2 regions of the Actinoplanes sp. NPDC049668 genome follow, and region 2 is predicted to be linked to the other one. Evidence: riboswitches for the same ligand, from Rfam matches in the RefSeq annotation. Region 2 holds a riboswitch; the other holds the start of a gene.

Region 1 (9,278 bases), on a different contig from region 2:
AAACTCTGATCGGTGGCAAGGCTCCTCGCATATGCGGGGCCGAACGCCTGCTCGAGGCGCCCCCAGAAATCCGTCAACCGCACGGGCAAAAGCGTACCTGCGGGCCGCGGACGACCCCGCCGCGCACAATGCTGAGACGCACATCACTATGCGAGGACCGTCGGCGATAGAGCGCCGACCCTGCAGGACGCCCCCCGGGACCACCGAACAGGGCGGCCACCTGGAGGGCCGGCGGAACCGGTCACACGGGCAACGGGCCGACGGACCGGTGACACCGGACACCGGGCCGGCGGGCCGCTCAGACCAAGCGACGGGCCGGCGGGCCGGTCACACCAAGCGACGAGCCGGCTGGGCCGGCCACACCAGGCAACGGGCCAGCCGGGCCGGCCACACCAAGCGACGAGCCAGCCGGGCCGGCCACACCAAGCGACAGGCCAGCCGGGCCGGCCACACCAAGCGACAGGCCAGCCGGGCCGGCCACACCAAGCGACAGGCCAGCCGGGCCGGCCACACCAGGCAACGGGCCAGCCCCACACCAAGCGACAGGACCGCGAGCCACTCACACCAGGCAACAGACCCGCCGACCGGCCACATCAAGCGACAGGACGCATCCATCCGCCTGGCACGCCTGGAGACCGGCACGCCACGACGGGCGACGTGCCGGGATAGGACGTCGGCGGTGGGCACGTCATCACTGTCCGGCACCGATCGCCCGCGACGCGCTGCGAGGGCGGCGAGCGACAGACATGCACGCACGCGGGGGCGAAGTCCAAGCCGGAGACAGAGTGCCAGGGGTGCGGATCAGGACAGGGCCGTTGCCGCAACCTTGAGGTCGTCGACCAGGCCTCGGTATGCCGCGTCCCGGTCGTCGGCCCGTAGCACTGCCGAGGGATGGATCGTTGCGAGTGCCCGGGACTCGGCCTTCGGGAAGTCCTGTGGGCGCTGCGCCGCGGCCGGCCACGGTAGCAGTTCGCCGCGTGATCTCGTGACGCGGAACGAGGGTCCGAAGAGGGCCTTGGCCGCGGTCGCGCCGAGCGCCACGATCAGGTCCGGCTTGAGCAGTGAGAACTCGGCGACCAGCCAGGGACGGCAGGCGACGATGTGCGCCGGGCCGGGCGTCTGGTGGATGCGGCGCCGGCCGCGCAGTTCGAAGCGGAAGTGCTTCACGGTGTTGGTCAGGTAGATCACCGACGGGTCGATGCCGGCGTCGCCGACCGCGTCGCGCAGCAGCCGGCCGGCCGGGCCGACGAAGGGCAGGCCCTTCTGGTCCTCGATGTCGCCGGGCTGCTCGCCGACCAGCACCAGCCGGGCGTGTGCGGCGCCGCGCCCGAAGACCACCTGGGTGGCGTTCTCGTGCAGCTCGCAGCCGCGGCAGCCGGGCGCGGCGGCCTTGAGCTCGTCGAGGTCGTGCGCATCGGCGGGAATGAACCCCTGAGCCCCCGGCGGGGCTTGCGTCATTGCCATGCAGAGGTTCTACCCCTTGCCGTCCCCGCCACGCGCGGGGCCTCACCCGAACGAGCATGATCCGACACGCCGACACGACATGTGGGGTTGCGCGTTTCGAGTCGCACCTAGATATGGTGTTGCCCGCAGCTGGTTCGGCCGTCTCTCCAGGACGGCCGAGGCAAGAGGGAATCCGGTGGAAGACCGGAACTGCCCCGCAGCGGTGAGTGGGAACGACCGCCGTCATCAGCACTGGGCCCCGGCCTGGGAAGCGACGGCCAGTAGGAGACCGAAGACAGGTCAGGCCCGCGAGTCCGAAGACCTGCCAGCGCGCCGCACGCTCCGCGTGCGGCGGTCCGAGGCCGCGTGGGACGGCCGACGCCACTCAGGTGTACGCGTACAGCCGCGTCCACCGGCGTCCTCCTGCGCGCCCGGAGACCACTTCGGAACGGGCTCGCGAGGAGAGAGAGTTCATGACGGTCACGCAGGAGCAGACTGCGACCGATCCAGCCGTGCCGGAGCAGCGCAGGCATGCGATGCAGGTGCGCAAGCGCAACGGTGACGCGGAGTCGGTCGACGTCAACAAGATCGTGAAGGCGGTCGAGCGGTGGGTCGCCGACCTGGACGAGGTCGACCCGTTGCGGGTGGCGACCAAGACCATCAGTGGTCTCTACGACGACGCGACCACCGCCGAGCTCGACCGGCTGTCGATCCAGACGGCGGCGGAGCTGATCGGCGAGGAACCGCAGTATTCGCGGCTGGCGGCCCGGCTGCTCGCCGCGTTCGTCGACAAGGAGGTCCGCGGCCAGGGCATCGCGAGCTTCAGCCAGTCCATCGCCCGCGGCCACGCCGAGGGGCTGATCGGGGACGAGACGGCCGCGTTCGTCGCGAGGAACGCCCGCAAGCTCGACGACGCCGTCGACCCGGCCGGCGACCTGCGGTTCGAGTACTTCGGCCTGCGTACAGTCGCCGACCGTTACCTGCTGCGGCATCCGCGGACGCGCCTGGTCGTGGAGACGCCGCAGTACTGGCTGTTGCGGGTCGCCTGCGGCCTGTCGACCAGCGCGGGTGAGGCGATCGCGTTCTATCGGCTCATGTCGTCGCTCGCCTACCTGCCGAGCTCGCCGACGTTGTTCAATTCGGGCACCCGGCACACCCAGATGTCGTCGTGCTTCCTCGTGGACTCGCCGAAGGACGAGCTTGACTCGATCTACGAGCGCTATCAGCAGGTGGCGCGGCTGTCGAAGTTCGCCGGTGGCATCGGCATCTCCTGGTCGCGGGTGCGCGGCCGGGGCGCGCTGATCCGCGGCACGAACGGCCGGTCCAACGGCATCGTGCCGTTCCTGCGCACGCTCGACGCCAGCGTCGCGGCGGTCAACCAGGGCGGCCGGCGCAAGGGCGCGGCCTGCGTCTACCTCGAGCCGTGGCACCCGGACATCGAGGAATTCCTCGAGCTGCGGGACAACACGGGCGAGGACGCCCGGCGCACACACAACCTGAACCTGGCCAACTGGATCCCGGACGAGTTCATGCGCCGGGTCGAGGCCGACGAGGACTGGTCGCTGATCGACCCGTCCGACGCCCCCGGGCTGCCGGACCTCTACGGCGGGGAGTTCGAGGCCGCGTACCGGATCGCGGAGGGCAAGGCGGTCAAGACCGTCCGGGCGCGCGACCTGTACGGCCGGATGATGCGCACGCTGGCACAGACCGGCAACGGTTGGATGACCTTCAAGGACCCCTCGAACCGGCTGAGCAACCAGACCGGCCGCCCCGGCAACACCATCCACCTGTCGAACCTGTGCACCGAGATCCTCGAGGTCAGCGCCGACGACGAGACCGCGGTCTGCAACCTCGGCTCGATCAACCTCGGTGCACACCTGACCGGCGACGACGTCGACTGGGCGAAGCTGCGCGAGACCGTGCGGACCGCCGTCGTGTTCCTGGACCGGGTCATCGACATCAACTACTACCCGAGCGAGCAGGCGGCGGCGAGCAACCCGCGGTGGCGCCCGGTCGGGCTCGGGCTGATGGGTTTGCAGGACGCGTTCTTCGCGCTGGGGCTGCCGTTCGACTCCGCCGCCGCCCGGGAGCTCTCGACCCGGGTCTCGGAGGAGATCTATCTGACCGCGCTGGAGACCTCGGCGTCGCTCGCCGAGCGCTCCGGCCCGCATCCCGCGTACCCGGAGACCAGGGCCGCCCGGGGTGACCTGCAGCCGGATCTGTGGGGGGTGGCCCCGACGCAGTCCGCTCGCTGGGCGGCGGTGCGCGCGCGGATCGCGGACACCGGCCTGCGCAATTCGCTGCTGATCGCGATCGCGCCGACGGCGACGATCGCCTCCATCGCCGGCTGTTACGAGTGCATCGAGCCGCAGGTCAGCAACCTTTTCAAGCGCGAGACCCTGAGCGGCGAGTTCCTTCAGATCAACACCTATCTGGTACGCGAGCTGAAGGCACGCGGCCTCTGGACGTCGGCGGTGCGCGAGCAGATCAAGCGCGCCGAGGGTTCGGTGCAGGGCATCGAGGCGTTGCCGGCGGAGGTCCGGGAGCTCTTCCGGACCGCGTGGGAGCTGCCGCAGAAGGCCCTCATCGACCTTGCCGCGGCCCGGTCTCCCTATATCGACCAGTCGCAGTCGCTGAACCTGTTCATGAGCGCCCCCACCATCGGCAAGGTCTCGTCGATGTACCTCTACGCCTGGAAGGCCGGGCTGAAGACCACGTACTACCTGCGCTCGCGGCCCGCGACGCGCATCCAGCAGGCCACGGTCTCCGCCGCGCCGGCCAGCCCGCCGGCGCTCCCGGCGGTGGTGCTCGCCGCGCCGGTCGCGGACGAGGACGCCCTGGCCTGTTCCCTCGAGAACCCCGAGTCGTGTGAGGCGTGTCAGTAGATGCTGCTTGATCCCGGAATGGACCTGACCCTGCGGCCGATGAAGTATCCGCACTTCTTCGACCGATTCAAGGACGCGATCAAGAACACCTGGACCGTCGAGGAGGTCGACCTGCACTCCGACCTCGCCGACCTGGCCGAGCTCTCGGCCGCCGAGCAGCACCTGGTCAGCAGGCTGGTCGCCTTCTTCGCCACGGGCGACACCATCGTCGCCAACAACCTTGTGCTCAACCTCTATCAGCACATCAATTCGCCCGAGGGGCGGCTGTATCTCTCCCGGCAGCTCTTCGAGGAGGCGGTGCACGTCCAGTTCTATCTGAATCTGCTGGACACCTATGTGCCGGACGAGGCCGAGCGGGCGGCCGCCTTCGACGCGGTGGAGAACATCCCGTCGATCGCCCGCAAGGCGGACTTCTGCTTCCGCTGGATCGACTCGGTCTTCGACCTGCGCGAGCTGCGGACCAAGGACGACCGGCGCGCGTTCCTGCTCAACGTGATCTGCTTCGCCGCCTGCATCGAGGGGCTGTTCTTCTACGGCGCCTTCGCCTACGTCTACTACCTGCGCTCGCGAGGTTTGCTGCACGGGCTCGCGTCCGGAACCAACTGGGTGTTCCGCGACGAGTCGATGCACATGGCGTTCGCCTTCGACGTGGTGGAACAGGTGCGTGCCGAGGAGCCGGACCTGTTCGACGACAAGATGGAACGGCAGGTCCGCGACATGCTGGCCGAGGCCGTCGAGTGCGAGGTGCAGTTCGCGGCGGACCTGCTGGAGCAGGGCGTCTCGGGCATGTCGCTGACCGACATGCGCGCATATCTGCAGCACGTGGCGGACCGCCGGCTCATCCAGCTCGGCATCGCGCCGCTTTACGGCTCGGCGAACCCGTTCGCCTTCATGGAGCTGCAGGACGTGCAGGAGCTGTCGAACTTCTTCGAGCGCCGGGTGTCGGCCTATCAGGTCGGCGTCACCGGCACAGTGAGCTTCGACGACGACTTCTGACGGCCGGGGCCGGCACCGCCGCACGCCATACGGCGGGTGGTGGTGCCGGTCCGCACCGGTCGTGGAGGTCATCGCGACGGGGCGGGCACGGTCGCCGGGTAGGCCGCGGCCGCCACGTCGTCGGCGAGGCCCTCGATGGAATCGTCGTCGATCTGGCTCACCGTCATCCGGATGCCGGGCGGCGCCTCGACGCGGAACAGGGAGCCGGGTGCCACCGCATATCCCGCGTCGCGCAGGGCCGTGACCATGCGGGTCTCGTCCTCGACGCTCACCCAGAGGTTGATGCCCGTGGTGCCGTGTGCGCGCACGCCCCGCGCCGCGAGGGCGTCACGCAGCGCGAGACGGCGGCGGTCGTAGCTCTCGCCCGCCGCGGCTATCCCGGCCGCGACGTCCTCGTCGCGCCACAGCCGGAGCAGCAGACGCTGCAGCACCGTGGACACCCAGCCGGTGCCGATCCGCATGCGGCCGACCACGCGGGCGATCGTCGCCTCGTCGCCCGCCAGCACCGCGATGCGTAGATCGGGGCCGAACGGCTTGGACGCCGAACGGACGAACGCCCACGACGTGGTCGCCCCGCCGAGGCTGTGCAGCGGCACGCCCGACAGCTCCGCGGCGTGGTCGTCCTCGATGAGCAGGACGTCGGGGGCCCCGGCGAGGACCGCCCGCAGCTCGGCGGCGCGCTGGGCGCTGATCGCGGCGCCGGTGGGATTCTGCGCGCGGGCGGTGACCATGACCGCGCGCACGCCCTTGGCGAGGGCGGCGGAGAGCCGGTCGGGCAGCGGGCCCTCGTCGTCGACCGCGACCGGCACCGCGGTGATGTCGAGGGCACCCAGAAGATCGAGCAGGTTCGCCCAGCCCGGATCCTCGACCGCCACCGAGTCGCCCGCCCGCAGATGCGCCGAGAGCAGGCGCTCGATCGCGTCGAGCGTGCCGTTGGTCACCGTGATGGCGGCGCCCTCGACGGGCACGCCGTCGGCCGCGAGGCGGGGCCGGGCCGCGTCGATGAGCTCCGGCATGGCTCCGGCGGCCGCGTACCCCATGGGCGGGCCGACCTCCTCGGAGACCGCGCGGAGGTGCGGAGCGAGACCCGGCAGCAGGCGGATGTCGGGGTCTCCGGCCGACAGGTCGAGCGCGCCCGCCGGCACCGGCAGACGCAGCGCGGAACGCGGGCTGGCGACCGCCGGCCGGGTGCGGATGCGGGTGCCGCTGCGCCCGACGGACTCGACGATCCCGCGCTGGCGGAGCTCCTGATAGGCCTTCGACACCGTGGCCGGGCTGACGTGCAGCTCGAAGGCCAGCACGCGGATCGGCGGCAACCACTGGCCCCAGACCCAGTCGCCCGCGCGGACGCCCGCCTCGATGCTCGCGGAAATCGAGGCGGCGGAGGAACCGGTGACCTGATACTGTCCTGACACAAGAGTGATTCTGTACTAGTACATGATCCTTGGCAAGGAGGATCCCGTGACCGACCTCTACCAGCCCACCGCCCGCACCACCGCGACCCGAAGCCGTGACCGCATGCGCTACGACCGCGAGGCCGCGCACGCCATCCTCGACGAGGCGTATGACTGTTCGGTGGCGTTCGTGGTGGACGGGGAGCCGCGTGTGCTGCCGACACTGCACGTCCGGGTCGGGGACACCCTCTACGTGCACGCCTCGACCGGCGGACGGCTGGGCCTCGAGGCGCGCGCCGACGGGATCCCGGTCGCGGTTTCGGTGACGCTGCTCGACGGCATCGTCTACGCCAGGTCGCAGTTCCACCACAGCGCCAACTACCGGTCCCTGGTCGCGCACGGCCGGGCCCGCCCGGTGACCGGCGACGCGGAGAAGCGCGCGGCGATGGTCGCCCTGGTGGAGAAGGTGGGCCGTGGCAGGCAGGCCGAGACCCGGCCGCCGACGAATCGCGAGCTGGCGACGACCAGCGTGCTGGCGCTGCCCCTGGTGGAGGTCTCCGTGCGGTCGCGCACGGGCGGCGTCGCGGAGGACCCTGAGGACCTGACGCTGCCGTGCTGGGCGGGTGTGCTGCCCATCCGCCGGGTGGCCGGGCCGCCCGAGCCGGACGCGGGAGTCACCGCGCCGCCGCCCGCCTACCTGCCGGGGCCGGCGTCGCCGTGGCACACCGCCACGCCGATGCGTGGCCGGCATGTCTCGCTGGAGCCGCTGGCGCCCGGTCACGCGGACGGCCTGCTGGCGGCGACCGCCGACGACGAGGTGTGGCGGTTCCTGCCCAGCCTGCGCCCGCGGAACTCCGCGGAGATGGCCGAGCACATCGCCGTCGCGGCCCGGGGGCAGTGGGCGGGCGAGCGGGTGGCGTGGGCGCAGTGCGACCCGGAGACCGGCGAGGTGATGGGCATGACGAGCTACCACGACATCGACCTGGCGAACCGGGCCGTCGGCATCGGCCACACCATCCTGGGGCGGCGGTGGTGGCGCACCGGCGTGAACACGGAGGCGAAGCTGCTGCTGCTCGAGCGGGCGTTCGACGTGCTGAAGGCCGAGCGGGTGTTCTGGTACACGGACATCCGCAACGAGCGGTCACAGCGGGCGATCTCCCGGCTGGGTGCCAGCCGGGACGGGATGATCCGGCGGCATCGGCTGCGACCGGACGGCACCTGGCGGGACACGGTGATCTTTGCGATGACTGTCGACGAATGGCCGGCCGCCGCCGAGCGGCTCCGCGCCCGGCTCACGGCGGGCTGAACACCTCCGGAGCCGCCGCCGGTCACGGCGGGCAGGCTGAGCGGTCGGTTGCTTCAGCCGCGGGACCAGGTCGGACCGGCTGAGATGCACGGTGGGCAAGGCCACAGGTTTCTGTCCGCACGACCAATCCCGGGTCGGCGGCCGCTACGCACAGGATGGAATCGTGCTGGGAATCACCGACTTCTGGACGTATGTGCTGGGCACGGTGGCGATCGTGCTGCTGCCCGGGCCCAACTCGATCTTCGTGCTGACCGTCGGGGCGCAGCGCGGGGTGCGGATGGGCTATCGGGCCGCCGCCGGCGTGTTCGTCGGCGACACCGTTCTCATGGTGCTCGCGGCGGCCGGCGTCGCGTCGCTCCTCCGGACCTATCCCCCGGTGTTCATGGTCATCAAGTACGCCGGCGCGGCCTACCTCGCCTGGGTCGGCTTCGGCGTCATCCGGAGCGGCTGGCGCAAGCTACGCAACCGCGGCGCGGACCTGGCCGCCAGGACGGCGAATGACCTCACCGGCGATTCCACCGGCGCAGCCAGCGCAGCCAGCGCAGCCAGCGCAGCCGGCGCGGCCAGCGCGGCCAGCGCGGCGACGAACGGTCCGGCCGACATAGCGGGCGGCCCGGCGAGCGGAACGGGCGTCCCGGCCGGGATGCGGCGGCCGTTCCGGCGGGCGCTGGTCGTGAGCCTGCTCAACCCGAAGGCCATCCTGTTCGTGGTCTCGTTCTTCATCCAGTTCGTGGAGCCCGGATATGCGCATCCCGCGCTGTCGTTCCTGATCCTCGGCGCGGTGCTACAGGTGTTCAGCGTGCTCTATCTGACCGCGTTGATCTTCGGCGGGCAGTTCCTGGCGGGGCAGTTCCGGCGGCGGCGCCGCCTCGCCGCGGGAGCCTCCACCGGCATCGGCGCGGTGTTCGTCGGCTTCGGCATCAAGCTCGCCACCGCCAGCGTCAACTGACCGCCCGCGACCACCTACCGGACGCATCAGAAGCCGGCCGGACGATCAGAAGCTAGCGAGGTACGACACGGACGCGCCAGGAACTGACGGAGCGCGACGCGGGCGAATCAAGAGCTGACGGAACGCGACTCGGGCGGATCAAGAGCTGGCGGTGTGTGACGTGACTGCCTGGTTGACCCATCCCTGCACCTGCGACGGCCAGTCCGTGGTCTTCGCCTCGGTGTGTTCCACGCGGTACCGGGCGTAGGTGTCGCGGCCCTCCGCCAACAGACCTCCACGCTTGTCGAACTCGAGGATCACCTCCG
Region 2 (9,278 bases):
TCCAGGTGGGCGGCCAGTCGCGCGGCGCAGGCCTCGTAGAACTCGGCGAGCGCTCCGGCGTACCCGCCACGGTGGTCGGTCGCCCCGGTCGTGACCGGATACGTCAGCTGCTCCTCGACGACTCCCGCGGGGAACAGGCCCGCGGCGATCCTGCGGGCGTTGGACTCCTTGCCGACGCCCGCGTGGTAGGCGATGACGTCGGCACCCTCGATGAGCCGCGCGCCCTTGCGGGTGATGAGCTCGGGGTCGCCGGGTCCGACCCCGACGCCGAAGAAGCGGCCGGTCACTCCTGCTCCTGTGCCAGGGCGTTCAGGGCCGACGAGGTCATCGCGGAGCCACCCCGCCGACCGCGGACGGTGACGTACGGGATGTCGATGCCGTGCCCGTCGGCGAGGTCGACGAGCGCCTGCTTGGACTCGGCGGCACCGACGAAACCGACCGGGCAGCCCACGATCGCGGCGGGCCGCGGTGCGCCGTCCAGGATCATCTCGAGCAGGTGGAACAGCGCGGTGGGCGCGTTGCCGATCGCGACGACGGCGCCGTCGAGGTACGGCTCCCACAGCGAGACCGCGGCCGCGGTGCGGGTGGTCCGCCACCGGCCCGCGAGGCCGGGCACGCGCTCGTCGTTGAGGAAGCACCGGACGTCGTTGTCCTTGGGCAGCCGGCTGCGCGTCACGCCGGTGACGACCATCGTGGCGTCGCAGAGGATCGGCGCCCCCGCGCACAGCGCCGCACGCGCGGCGGCCACCACCCGCGGGTGGACGACGAGGTCCGCGGCCAGGTCGACCTGGCCGCTGCCGTGGATCATCCGGACCGCGAGCTTCTCGGCGTCGGCGGGAACCGCGCGCAGGTCGGCCTCGCGCCTGATGGTGGCGAACGAGTCGACGTAGATGGCCGGCCCGCTGTCGGCGTACTCGTAACGGCGCCTGGGCCGGCGAAGGCCGTCGGTCTGGCTCATCTGCTCTCCTCGGGGACGAGTACGCCGCGCCAGGGCGTGACGATCAGCTCGGGTACGCCGGCGCTCAGCGCCGCGACGGCGGCCTGGTCGAGGCCGTCGGGGACCTCGACGTGGCGCCCACCGGCGACCTCCCCGAACGGCAGCGGCGCGCTGCCGGCCGGGATGCGGGCGTCGGCCGTCGCCGTCGGCAGCAGCGGTTCCGCCAGCTCGGCGACGTGCCAGGCGGCGCCCTGCCCGCTTCCCCTGCGGGCGACGAAGTCGGCGGCCAGGCCGACGATCCGCGCCGCGGCGTCGACGTGCCGGACCACCGGCCCCCACGAGGAGCCGACCCGCAGCTGCGCCCGCTCCGCGTCGAGCGCCACGAGCCCGAGGTCGCAGCCGCGGTCGACCAGATCGCCGCGGCCGTCGTCCAGCACGAACAGGAACCGGCCGGGCAGGTCGGCCAGGCCGGGATCCGCGCAGAGACGCCGGTCGAGCTCGGCCGCGACCGGGCGCAGGTCCGCGCGGCCACCGGCGAGCCCGGTCTGCGGCGAGACCATCACGTTGCGGGCCAGCTCGTGGGTACGCGTCGGCAGCAGCCCGGTGGCGTCGAGGGCCGCCAGCACATCGTCGGCGACCCGGCCGTCCTCGCCCGGCAGCCCGCGGACCTGCAGGTTCGCCCTCGTCGTCGGGTACACCCGGCCGTCGCCGTGCTCCGCGGCGACGGCGGCCAACGCACCCAGCGCGGTCGAGGTGACCCGCCCGCCGATCAGCCGCAGCCGCACGAGCATTCCGTCGGCGGCCTGCCACGGGCGCCGAGCGCCCGGGCACCGATCCGGTCGGCTGCGGGTGGATGACACTGCTGGGCCCATCTGGTCCGGGGCCCGTCCGCGGGAACCCTCCAACGACCCGGCGGCGATCACCGCCAGGGCCAGCAGGTCTTCGGACTCGGGATCATCCGGCACGGAACGCCTTCCCGGAGCTTCGCTCCAGTGGCTGCGGTCACCCGCGTGCTCCGCCCGTCACCCTTACCGCTGCGCGTCAGTCCCGGAATCGCACCGGGTTCCCTGACCCCCGAACTGCCGGGGGTACGACTGGCGAGCGTCAGCGTACCGCCAGGTCCACCCGCGGTTGTGCCGCGCCTCGGTGCGCCACTAGTTTGAGGGTGCCATCTGCGGCGATGCGAGGAAACCGGTGAGAGTCCGGTGCGGTCGCGCCACTGTGACCGGCCCGTCCAGGGTCGGGAGTCAGGAGACTCGCCCGCCGCAGCCCCACGATCGGGACGCGTTATCCCGTAGGAGGTTCGGTTTCCCATGTCCGACATTCAGTCGGTACGCCCCGCCAGCACACCAGCCGTCTCCGGGCGGCTGCTCGGTTTCGCGGCGGCCATCGTCGCGGTCATGTTGCTGCTGGCGTACCTGGTCGCGTTCGACCAGGGCGCCGTCTCGCAGAGCGGCATGTACCTGCACGAGCTCATGCACGACGGCCGCCACCTGCTCGGTGTGCCGTGCCACTGAGGACCTCCGCCAGGCCCGGCTTCCTCGGGCTGCTGCTACGCGGCCTGCTCGCGGGGCTGATCGCCGGGCTGCTGGCCGGCGCGTTCGCCTACACCGTCGGCGAGCCGCACATCGACGCGGCCATCGCCATCGAGGAAGCGGCCGCCGACGCCTCCGGCGACGCCGGGCACCACGACGAGGAACCGCTGGTCGGCAGGGACGGCCAGAAGGCCGGCCTGGTCCTGGCCACGACCCTGTTCGGCATCGCCATGGGCGGGCTGCTCGCCACCGCGTACACGTTGCTGCGCCGCCGGCTGCGCACCCGCGGCGACGGCCGCGCGGCCCTGCAACTGGCGGGCGCGGCGCTGCTCGGCGCGGTCCTGGTGCCGTTCCTCAAGTACCCACCGAATCCGCCGGCCGTCGGTGATCCGGCCACGATCAATCAGCGCACGTGGAGTTACCTGACAGTGCTGGTACTCGGCCTGGTAGCGGTCTGGGCCGCGGTGGTCGCCGCCCGCACCCAGCAGGTGGAGTGGCGGCGGGCGCTGGCCGCGGTGCTCGGCTTCGTGGCCGTGGTCTCGGTCGCGTACCTGCTGCTGCCCACGATCCAGGAGGTACCGGACACGTTCCCGGCGACCCTGCTGTGGGAGTTCCGGATCTCCTCACTCGGGGTGCAGGCCGTGCTGTGGACCGTCCTCGGGCTGGCATTCGCCGCGCTGCTGAGCCCTCGCTCTGGCGACGACAGCCCACTGCCCGCCGAGACGAAGGAGTCGGCGGCCGCGTAGGCCCTCGCCCGCGAGAACTGACCCACCAGTCCATACGAGGACAGCGGGCGCCGGCACCACAATGGCGCAGTGGATCACAGGTGGAAGTGGGCGCGGATCGCGGCGGGGATCACCGGGCGGGGTCCGCGGGAGCGGCGGCTGCGTGCGGCCGTGGCCGGGAAGACCGTGTTGGTCACCGGCGCGTCCGAGGGGATCGGCGCGGCGGTGGCCCGGCGGCTCGGCGCGGCCGGTGCCACCGTGCTGCTGGTGGCGCGTACCGTCGAGCGGCTGGAGCGGGTGCGCGAGGAGATCGTGGCGGCGGGCGGGCGCGCGTTCGTACACCCGGCCGATCTGTCCTCGCCGGACGCGGCCGCCGCGCTGGCCGCGGATCTGGTGGCGCGGTACCGCCGGATCGACGTCGTGGTGAGCAACGCCGGGCGGTCCATCCGGCGCTCGGTCGCCGACACCGCCGACCGGTTCCACGACGTTCAGCGCACGATGAGCGTGAACTACGCGGGGCCGGTCCAGTTGCTGCTGGTGCTGCTGCCGGCGATGCGCTCGGCCGGCGGCGGGCACGTCGTCAACGTCTCCACGGCCGGGCTGTCCATGAGTACGCCGAACTGGTCGGCGTACCTCGGCTCCAAGGCGGCGTTCGACACGTGGCTGCGCTGCGCCGCCGTCGAGCTGCGGCGCGACCGCGTGACCGTCAGCACGGTGTACCTCAACCTGGTCCGTACCCGGATGAGCGCGCCGACGCCGCACTACCGCCGGGCGCCGGCGATGTCCGCGGCCGAGGCCGGGGACATCGTGTGCCGCTCGGTGGCCAACCGCCGGTCGTGGTGGCCGTGGTGGGCCCGGATCGGCTCGGTCGTGGCGGCGGCGCTGCCCCGCACCGTCGAGCGGGCGCTGGCCGCGGGGGTGCGGATGATCGACGCCGTGGAGCCGCTGCGGGTGCTGGCGGCGACCGGCCTGCTGCGGCCCGGCCGGGTGGTGCGGCTGCTGCGCGCCGGCCGTCGGCGCGGGCGCAGCCTGGACGTGGCCCTAGCCGCCGGGCCGGCCGACGGGCTCGCCCTGGTGGACGCGGACGGGCCGGTCACCTACCCGGAGCTGGACGCGATGGCCGGCGCCTGCGCGGCGGCCGCGGCGGCCGGGCTCGGCGTGCGGGCCGGCGATCGGGTCGGGCTGGCCTGCGCCGGACACCGGGGCTTCGTCGCGGCGGCGGTCGGGCTGGCCCGGCTGGGCGTCGACGTGGTGCTGCTGCCGCCCGACCTGCCCGGCGACCGTGCCGCCGAGGTGCTGCGCCGGGAACGGGCCGTCGCACTGGTGGGCGAGCCGGGCGGGGACGGCGCCGGTCTGCCCTCGATCTCCTGGCGGGAGCTGCTCGCCGGCGCACCCGGCGTCGAACCGCCCCGGCCGTCGCGCCCCGGGAGCATGTCCGTGCTGACCTCCGGCACCACCGGGGTACCGCGCAGCGTGTCCCGCCCGCTGCCGGTACGCATGCTGCTCGGCCCGGCGACCACCCACCTGCGGCTGACGCCGGTGCGCCCCGGCGAGCCCATCGTCCTGGCGACCCCGCCGCACCACGGGTACGGCCTCACCTACCTCTCCGCCGGCCTGGTCCTGGGCGCCCCGGTGATCCTGGTGCCCGGCGGCGACCCGGCCCGGATCCTGAGCGCGGTCGCCGAGCACCGCGCCGGCCTGTTGTTCGCGGTGCCGATCCAGCTCCGCCGGATCTGCGACCTGCCCGATGCGCAGTGGCCGGCGATCGACTCGCTGCGCGGCGTGGTCAGCGGCGCCGCGCCGCTGACCGCCGACCTGTGCGAGCGGCTGCGCGACCGCTTCGGGGACCGGACGTTCAACATGTACGCCACCTCGGAGGCCGGCTGGGCGGCGATGGCCACACCGGCGGACCTGCGAGCGGCGCCCGGCACCGTCGGCCGTGCCCCGCGCGGGGTGCGGGTCCGGGTCGTCGAACCGGACGGCACGCCGCTGCCACCGGGCCGGATCGGGGAGATCCAGGTCCGGGGCTGGCACCCGGACGGGCGGTGGCTCGGAACCGGGGACCTCGGCCACGTCGACCTGGCCGGGCGGCTGTTCGTCGACGGCAGGCTCGACGACATGATCGTCTCGGGCGGCGAGAATGTGTACCCCGGTCCGGTCGCCGAGGTCCTCGTCAGTCACCCCGATGTGGCCGACGCGCTGCTGGAGCCGGTCGCGGACGCCGAGTTCGGCCAGCGGCTGCGCGCCACCGTCGAGGTGCGCCCCGGCCGCTCGCTGACCGCCGCCCGACTGCGGCAGTGGTTGGAACCGCGACTGTCCAAGGCCGAGCTACCGCGCGAGATCACCATCGTCGCCGCCCTGCACCGCACCTCGACCGGGAAGCCGGTACGCCTTCCCGGGTCCGGCGCGAAGTCATAAGCTTCGATCGAAGGCCCGGTACGCGCGCGCAGACGCTGAGGAGGGGTCATGAGGCTCATGGTCAGATTCGTGTTGGCGGTGGTCGTGGCGGTGGGGCTTACCGCACACGCCGGGCCGGCCGCCGCGTCCGGGCATGCCCGGTTCAGCGCGCTGGTCTTCTCGAAGACCGCGGCGTTCCGGCACGACTCGATTCCGGCCGGGATCGCCGCGATCCGGCAGCTCGGCGCCCGGCACCACTTCACGGTCGACGCGACCGAGGACGCCGCGGCGTTCACCCCCGCGAACCTGGCCCGTTACGACGTCGTGGTCTGGCTCAGCACCACCGGTGACGTGCTGGACGGCGCGCAGCAGGCCGCCTTCGAGCGCTACATCCGCGCCGGCGGCGGCTACGTGGGCATCCACGCCGCCTCCGACACCGAGTACGACTGGGCCTGGTACGGCGGGCTCGTCGGCGCGTACTTCCGGGACCACCCGGGTTCGGTCAGCCCCCAGTTCCAGGTCGCCACGGTGAAGGTCCTCGACCGCGGCACCGCCGCGACCCGGCCGCTGCCGCGCCGCTGGCAGCGGGAGGAGGAGTGGTACAACTTCCGCACCAACCCGCGGCACACCGTCCACGTCCTCGCCGAGGTGGACGAGCGGACCTACGACCCGCGCGGATACAGCGAACCCGGCGGCTCGCCCGGGATGGGCCGGCACCACCCGATCTCCTGGTGCCAGCCGTACGACGGCGGCCGCGCGTTCTACACCGCGATGGGGCACAAGGCCGAGTACTACGCCGAGCCGCTGCTGCTCGCGCACCTCCTCGGCGGCATCCGGATGGCGGCCGGCGTGGCACCGTTCCGCTGCGGCCGGGAGGACCGCTAGTTGGTTCGCGGCCCTCGGCGGGCGCGTTCGCGCTGTTCCCGGGTGTAGCGCTTGCGCTCTTCGAGGTCGCGCTTCCACTGCTCGCGGGCGAAGCGGTCGGCGCCGTGAACCGCGTTGCTGGTCTGCGCGGGACCGATCAGGGAGCGGAAGAACCAGTCGTCGAACGTGTCGTGCCACCAGCGTCCGAAGCGCCCGCGTTCCACGCCTCGCTTGTCCTTTGGCATGACGGCCGCCTCCCGGCATAGAATCTTGCTGCACCAATAGTTTGTGCCCCAACTATAGCCGCCCGCCGAAGGAAGTACGCGATGAGTGACACGGCCGACACCGCGAACCCGCTCGCGCTGGAGGAGCAGGTCTGCTTCGCGCTGTCCGTCGCCGCGCGCAGCGTCGTTGCGGTCTACCGCCCACTTCTCGAGCCGATGGGGCTGACCCACCCGCAGTACCTGGTGATGCTGGCGCTCTGGCAGCACGCCCCGCTCTCGGTGCGCCGAATCAGCGAACTGCTCCAGCTCGACCCCGGAACGCTGTCGCCGCTGCTCAAGCGGCTCGAGGCGGTCGGCTACCTGAGACGGGAACGCGACCCGGGCGACGAACGCAGCCTCGCCGTCACGCTCACACCCAGCGGGCAGGCGCTGCGCGAGCGGGCCGAAGCGATCCCGCCGGCGGTGGTGGAACGCCTGGGGCTACCCGTCGAGGACCTTCGCGATCTTCACGCGGCCTTGACGCGGGTGATCGCGAGCGCCCGGTAGCCCCGCCTGGGGCGGGTGTCAGGACTGCCGGACGGTGACGACGAAGCGGTGCACCTCGGTGCGCAGCGTCTCGGCGAGCTCGGACAGGCCGGACGTGGCGCTCTGCCCGCCGCCGTCGACCGCGGCGGTGATGCCGTTGACCAGGTTGTGCATCTCCTGCAGGTTGGCGGTGACCGCTTCGAGGACGTCGACCGCGTCGCCGGCGGCGGACTGCACGGAGGTGACCTGTTCGACGATGTCCTCCGACGCGGTCGCGGTCTCGCCGGCCAGGGTCTTGACCTCGTTGGCCACCACGTTGAAGCCGAGCCCGGCCTCGCCGGCGCGGGCGGCCTCGATGGTGGCGTTCAGTGCCAGCAGCTTGGTCTGCGCCGCGACCCGGGTGATCAGCTGTACGGCGCGGCGGATCTGGTCGGAGGCCTGCTGGAGCGAGCCGACGGTGACCCGGCCGCGTTCGGCGTCGTGTACCGCGCCCATGGCGAACTCCGACAGGCCGTGCGCGGAGGCGCCCATCTCGGTGGCGGCGGTGGCGACCTGTTCGCTGACGGTCAGCACGGCCGACTCGAGTTCGTCGGCGAGCGCGAGGCGCGCGCGGGTGGCGTCGCCGAGGCGCTGCGCGCCGGCGTGCATCCCGTCCACCGCGGTGTTGATGGTGGCGACGCTGTTGGAATACGCGCCGGGCATGCCGCGGGGCAGGAACCGGCGGTGGAAGCGGCCCTCGGCGGAGGCGGCCAGCGCCGCGCCGGACTCCCGCACGAAGGCGTCGGTCACGTCCATCAGGCGGTTGATCTCCCGGCGGGCGGCGGCCGCCTGCGGGGTGTCGCCGAGGTGCGGCACCCGCGCCTCGAGGTCACCGTCGGCGGCCCGCGCCGCGATCTCGGCCAGTACGGCGAGCGCCTGCTGTTCCTGCATCGTGTCGGATCCCTTGCGGCTCATGCCCCGGCCCCCTCGTTGGTGAGTTCCCACACGTACTCGTCGTAGGTCTGGCCACGCTCGGCGAGCATGTCCTGGAGCAGTTGCCACGAGGCGGCCAGGCCGGCCTGCCCGCCGACGCGTTCCTCCTCGGCGCGCAGCCGCGCGTAGAGCGCCGCGGCGGCATCGACCGCGCGTGGCTCCGGCAGCCGCCGGGAGGAGTGGTAGCCCACGATCCGGCCGCCGGCGTCGAAGGACGGCGTGACGTGCGCGAGCACCCAGTAGGCGACGCCGTCGCTGGCGAGGTTCACCACGTACGCGAAGATCTCCTGCCCCGCCGCGAGGGTGTCCCACAGCAGCTTGAAGATCACCTTCGGCATGTCGGGGTGCCGGATGATGTTGTGGGGCTGGCCGATGACGTCGCTCTCGTCGAAGACCGAGACGCGCAGGAACACGTCGTTGGTGTACGTGAGCCGGCCCTTGAGGTCGGTCTTCGTCACGATCAGCTCGTGCTCGCCGAAGGCGCGGGTCTCACCGGTCAACTTCGTTGCGACCGTTCTCATTTACGGCTCCCACATAGTGGTTTCGTTCTTGACAACCTTCCGATCGCACAGGAACCACTCAGCCTGAGGGCATCCCGGTGGCGCGACGGTTGCTAACGTGAAGATCAACTTCGGCCTCGGCAATCAGGAGGGACACCGGGCTACGAGAGGCAACGATGGGTGGACAAACGATCAGCGAGGACGACGTCGCCGTCCTGCTGCGGTCACGGGCTGATCCGGACTGCTTCGCCGAACTGTTCGAACGCTATTTCGCGGGTTTGCACGGGTACGCGTCCCGCCGGCTGGACGGCGCGGGCGGCGACGACGTGGCGGCCGAGACGTTCCTGATCGCGTTCCGGCAGCGGGACCGGTTCGATCCGGCGCGCGGCTCGGTCCGCGCGTGGCTGTACGGCATCGCGACCAACCTCATCCGGTCGCGGCGGCGCGAGGAGGCGCGGGGCTACCTGGCGTACGCACGGGCGGCCGCACACCCGCCCGACGACCCGATGCACGAGGAGCGGACGACCGACCGGGTCGCGGCCGCCGCCGCCCGTACCCGCATCGTCGCGGCCCTCGCCGGCCTGCCCGCGCGGGACCGG

The links. A riboswitch is a leader RNA that binds a small molecule or an ion and turns the genes downstream of it on or off. The one in region 2 is predicted to bind cobalamin.
Region 1: another riboswitch for cobalamin. It lies ahead of ACIBSW_RS01025 (ribonucleoside-diphosphate reductase subunit alpha); the one in region 2 lies ahead of ACIBSW_RS18275 (hypothetical protein).

Annotation. Positions count from the first base shown of each region.
Region 1 covers NZ_JBITLR010000001.1:210,832-220,109, forward strand. The annotation lists gene ACIBSW_RS01015 (DUF3046 domain-containing protein) at 1-83, opposite strand, end outside; gene ACIBSW_RS01020 (UdgX family uracil-DNA binding protein) at 802-1,464, opposite strand; cobalamin riboswitch at 1,578-1,788, shown strand; gene ACIBSW_RS01025 (ribonucleoside-diphosphate reductase subunit alpha) at 1,917-4,328, shown strand; gene ACIBSW_RS01030 (ribonucleotide-diphosphate reductase subunit beta) at 4,329-5,324, shown strand; gene ACIBSW_RS01035 (aminotransferase class I/II-fold pyridoxal phosphate-dependent enzyme) at 5,393-6,739, opposite strand; gene ACIBSW_RS01040 (bifunctional pyridoxamine 5'-phosphate oxidase family protein/GNAT family N-acetyltransferase) at 6,786-8,024, shown strand; gene leuE (leucine efflux protein LeuE) at 8,188-8,973, shown strand; gene ACIBSW_RS01050 (sporulation protein) at 9,112-9,278, opposite strand, start outside.
Region 2 covers NZ_JBITLR010000004.1:201,838-211,115, forward strand. The annotation lists gene ACIBSW_RS18265 (precorrin-2 C(20)-methyltransferase) at 1-287, opposite strand, end outside; gene ACIBSW_RS18270 (precorrin-8X methylmutase) at 284-958, opposite strand; gene ACIBSW_RS18275 (hypothetical protein) at 955-1,722, opposite strand; cobalamin riboswitch at 1,853-2,051, opposite strand; cobalamin riboswitch at 2,084-2,216, shown strand; gene ACIBSW_RS18280 (CbtB domain-containing protein) at 2,251-2,454, shown strand; gene ACIBSW_RS18285 (CbtA family protein) at 2,445-3,218, shown strand; gene ACIBSW_RS18290 (SDR family NAD(P)-dependent oxidoreductase) at 3,288-5,615, shown strand; gene ACIBSW_RS18295 (ThuA domain-containing protein) at 5,664-6,479, shown strand; gene ACIBSW_RS18300 (hypothetical protein) at 6,476-6,703, opposite strand; gene ACIBSW_RS18305 (MarR family transcriptional regulator) at 6,785-7,228, shown strand; gene ACIBSW_RS18310 (methyl-accepting chemotaxis protein) at 7,247-8,161, opposite strand; gene ACIBSW_RS18315 (PAS domain-containing protein) at 8,158-8,700, opposite strand; gene ACIBSW_RS18320 (RNA polymerase sigma factor) at 8,856-9,278, shown strand, end outside.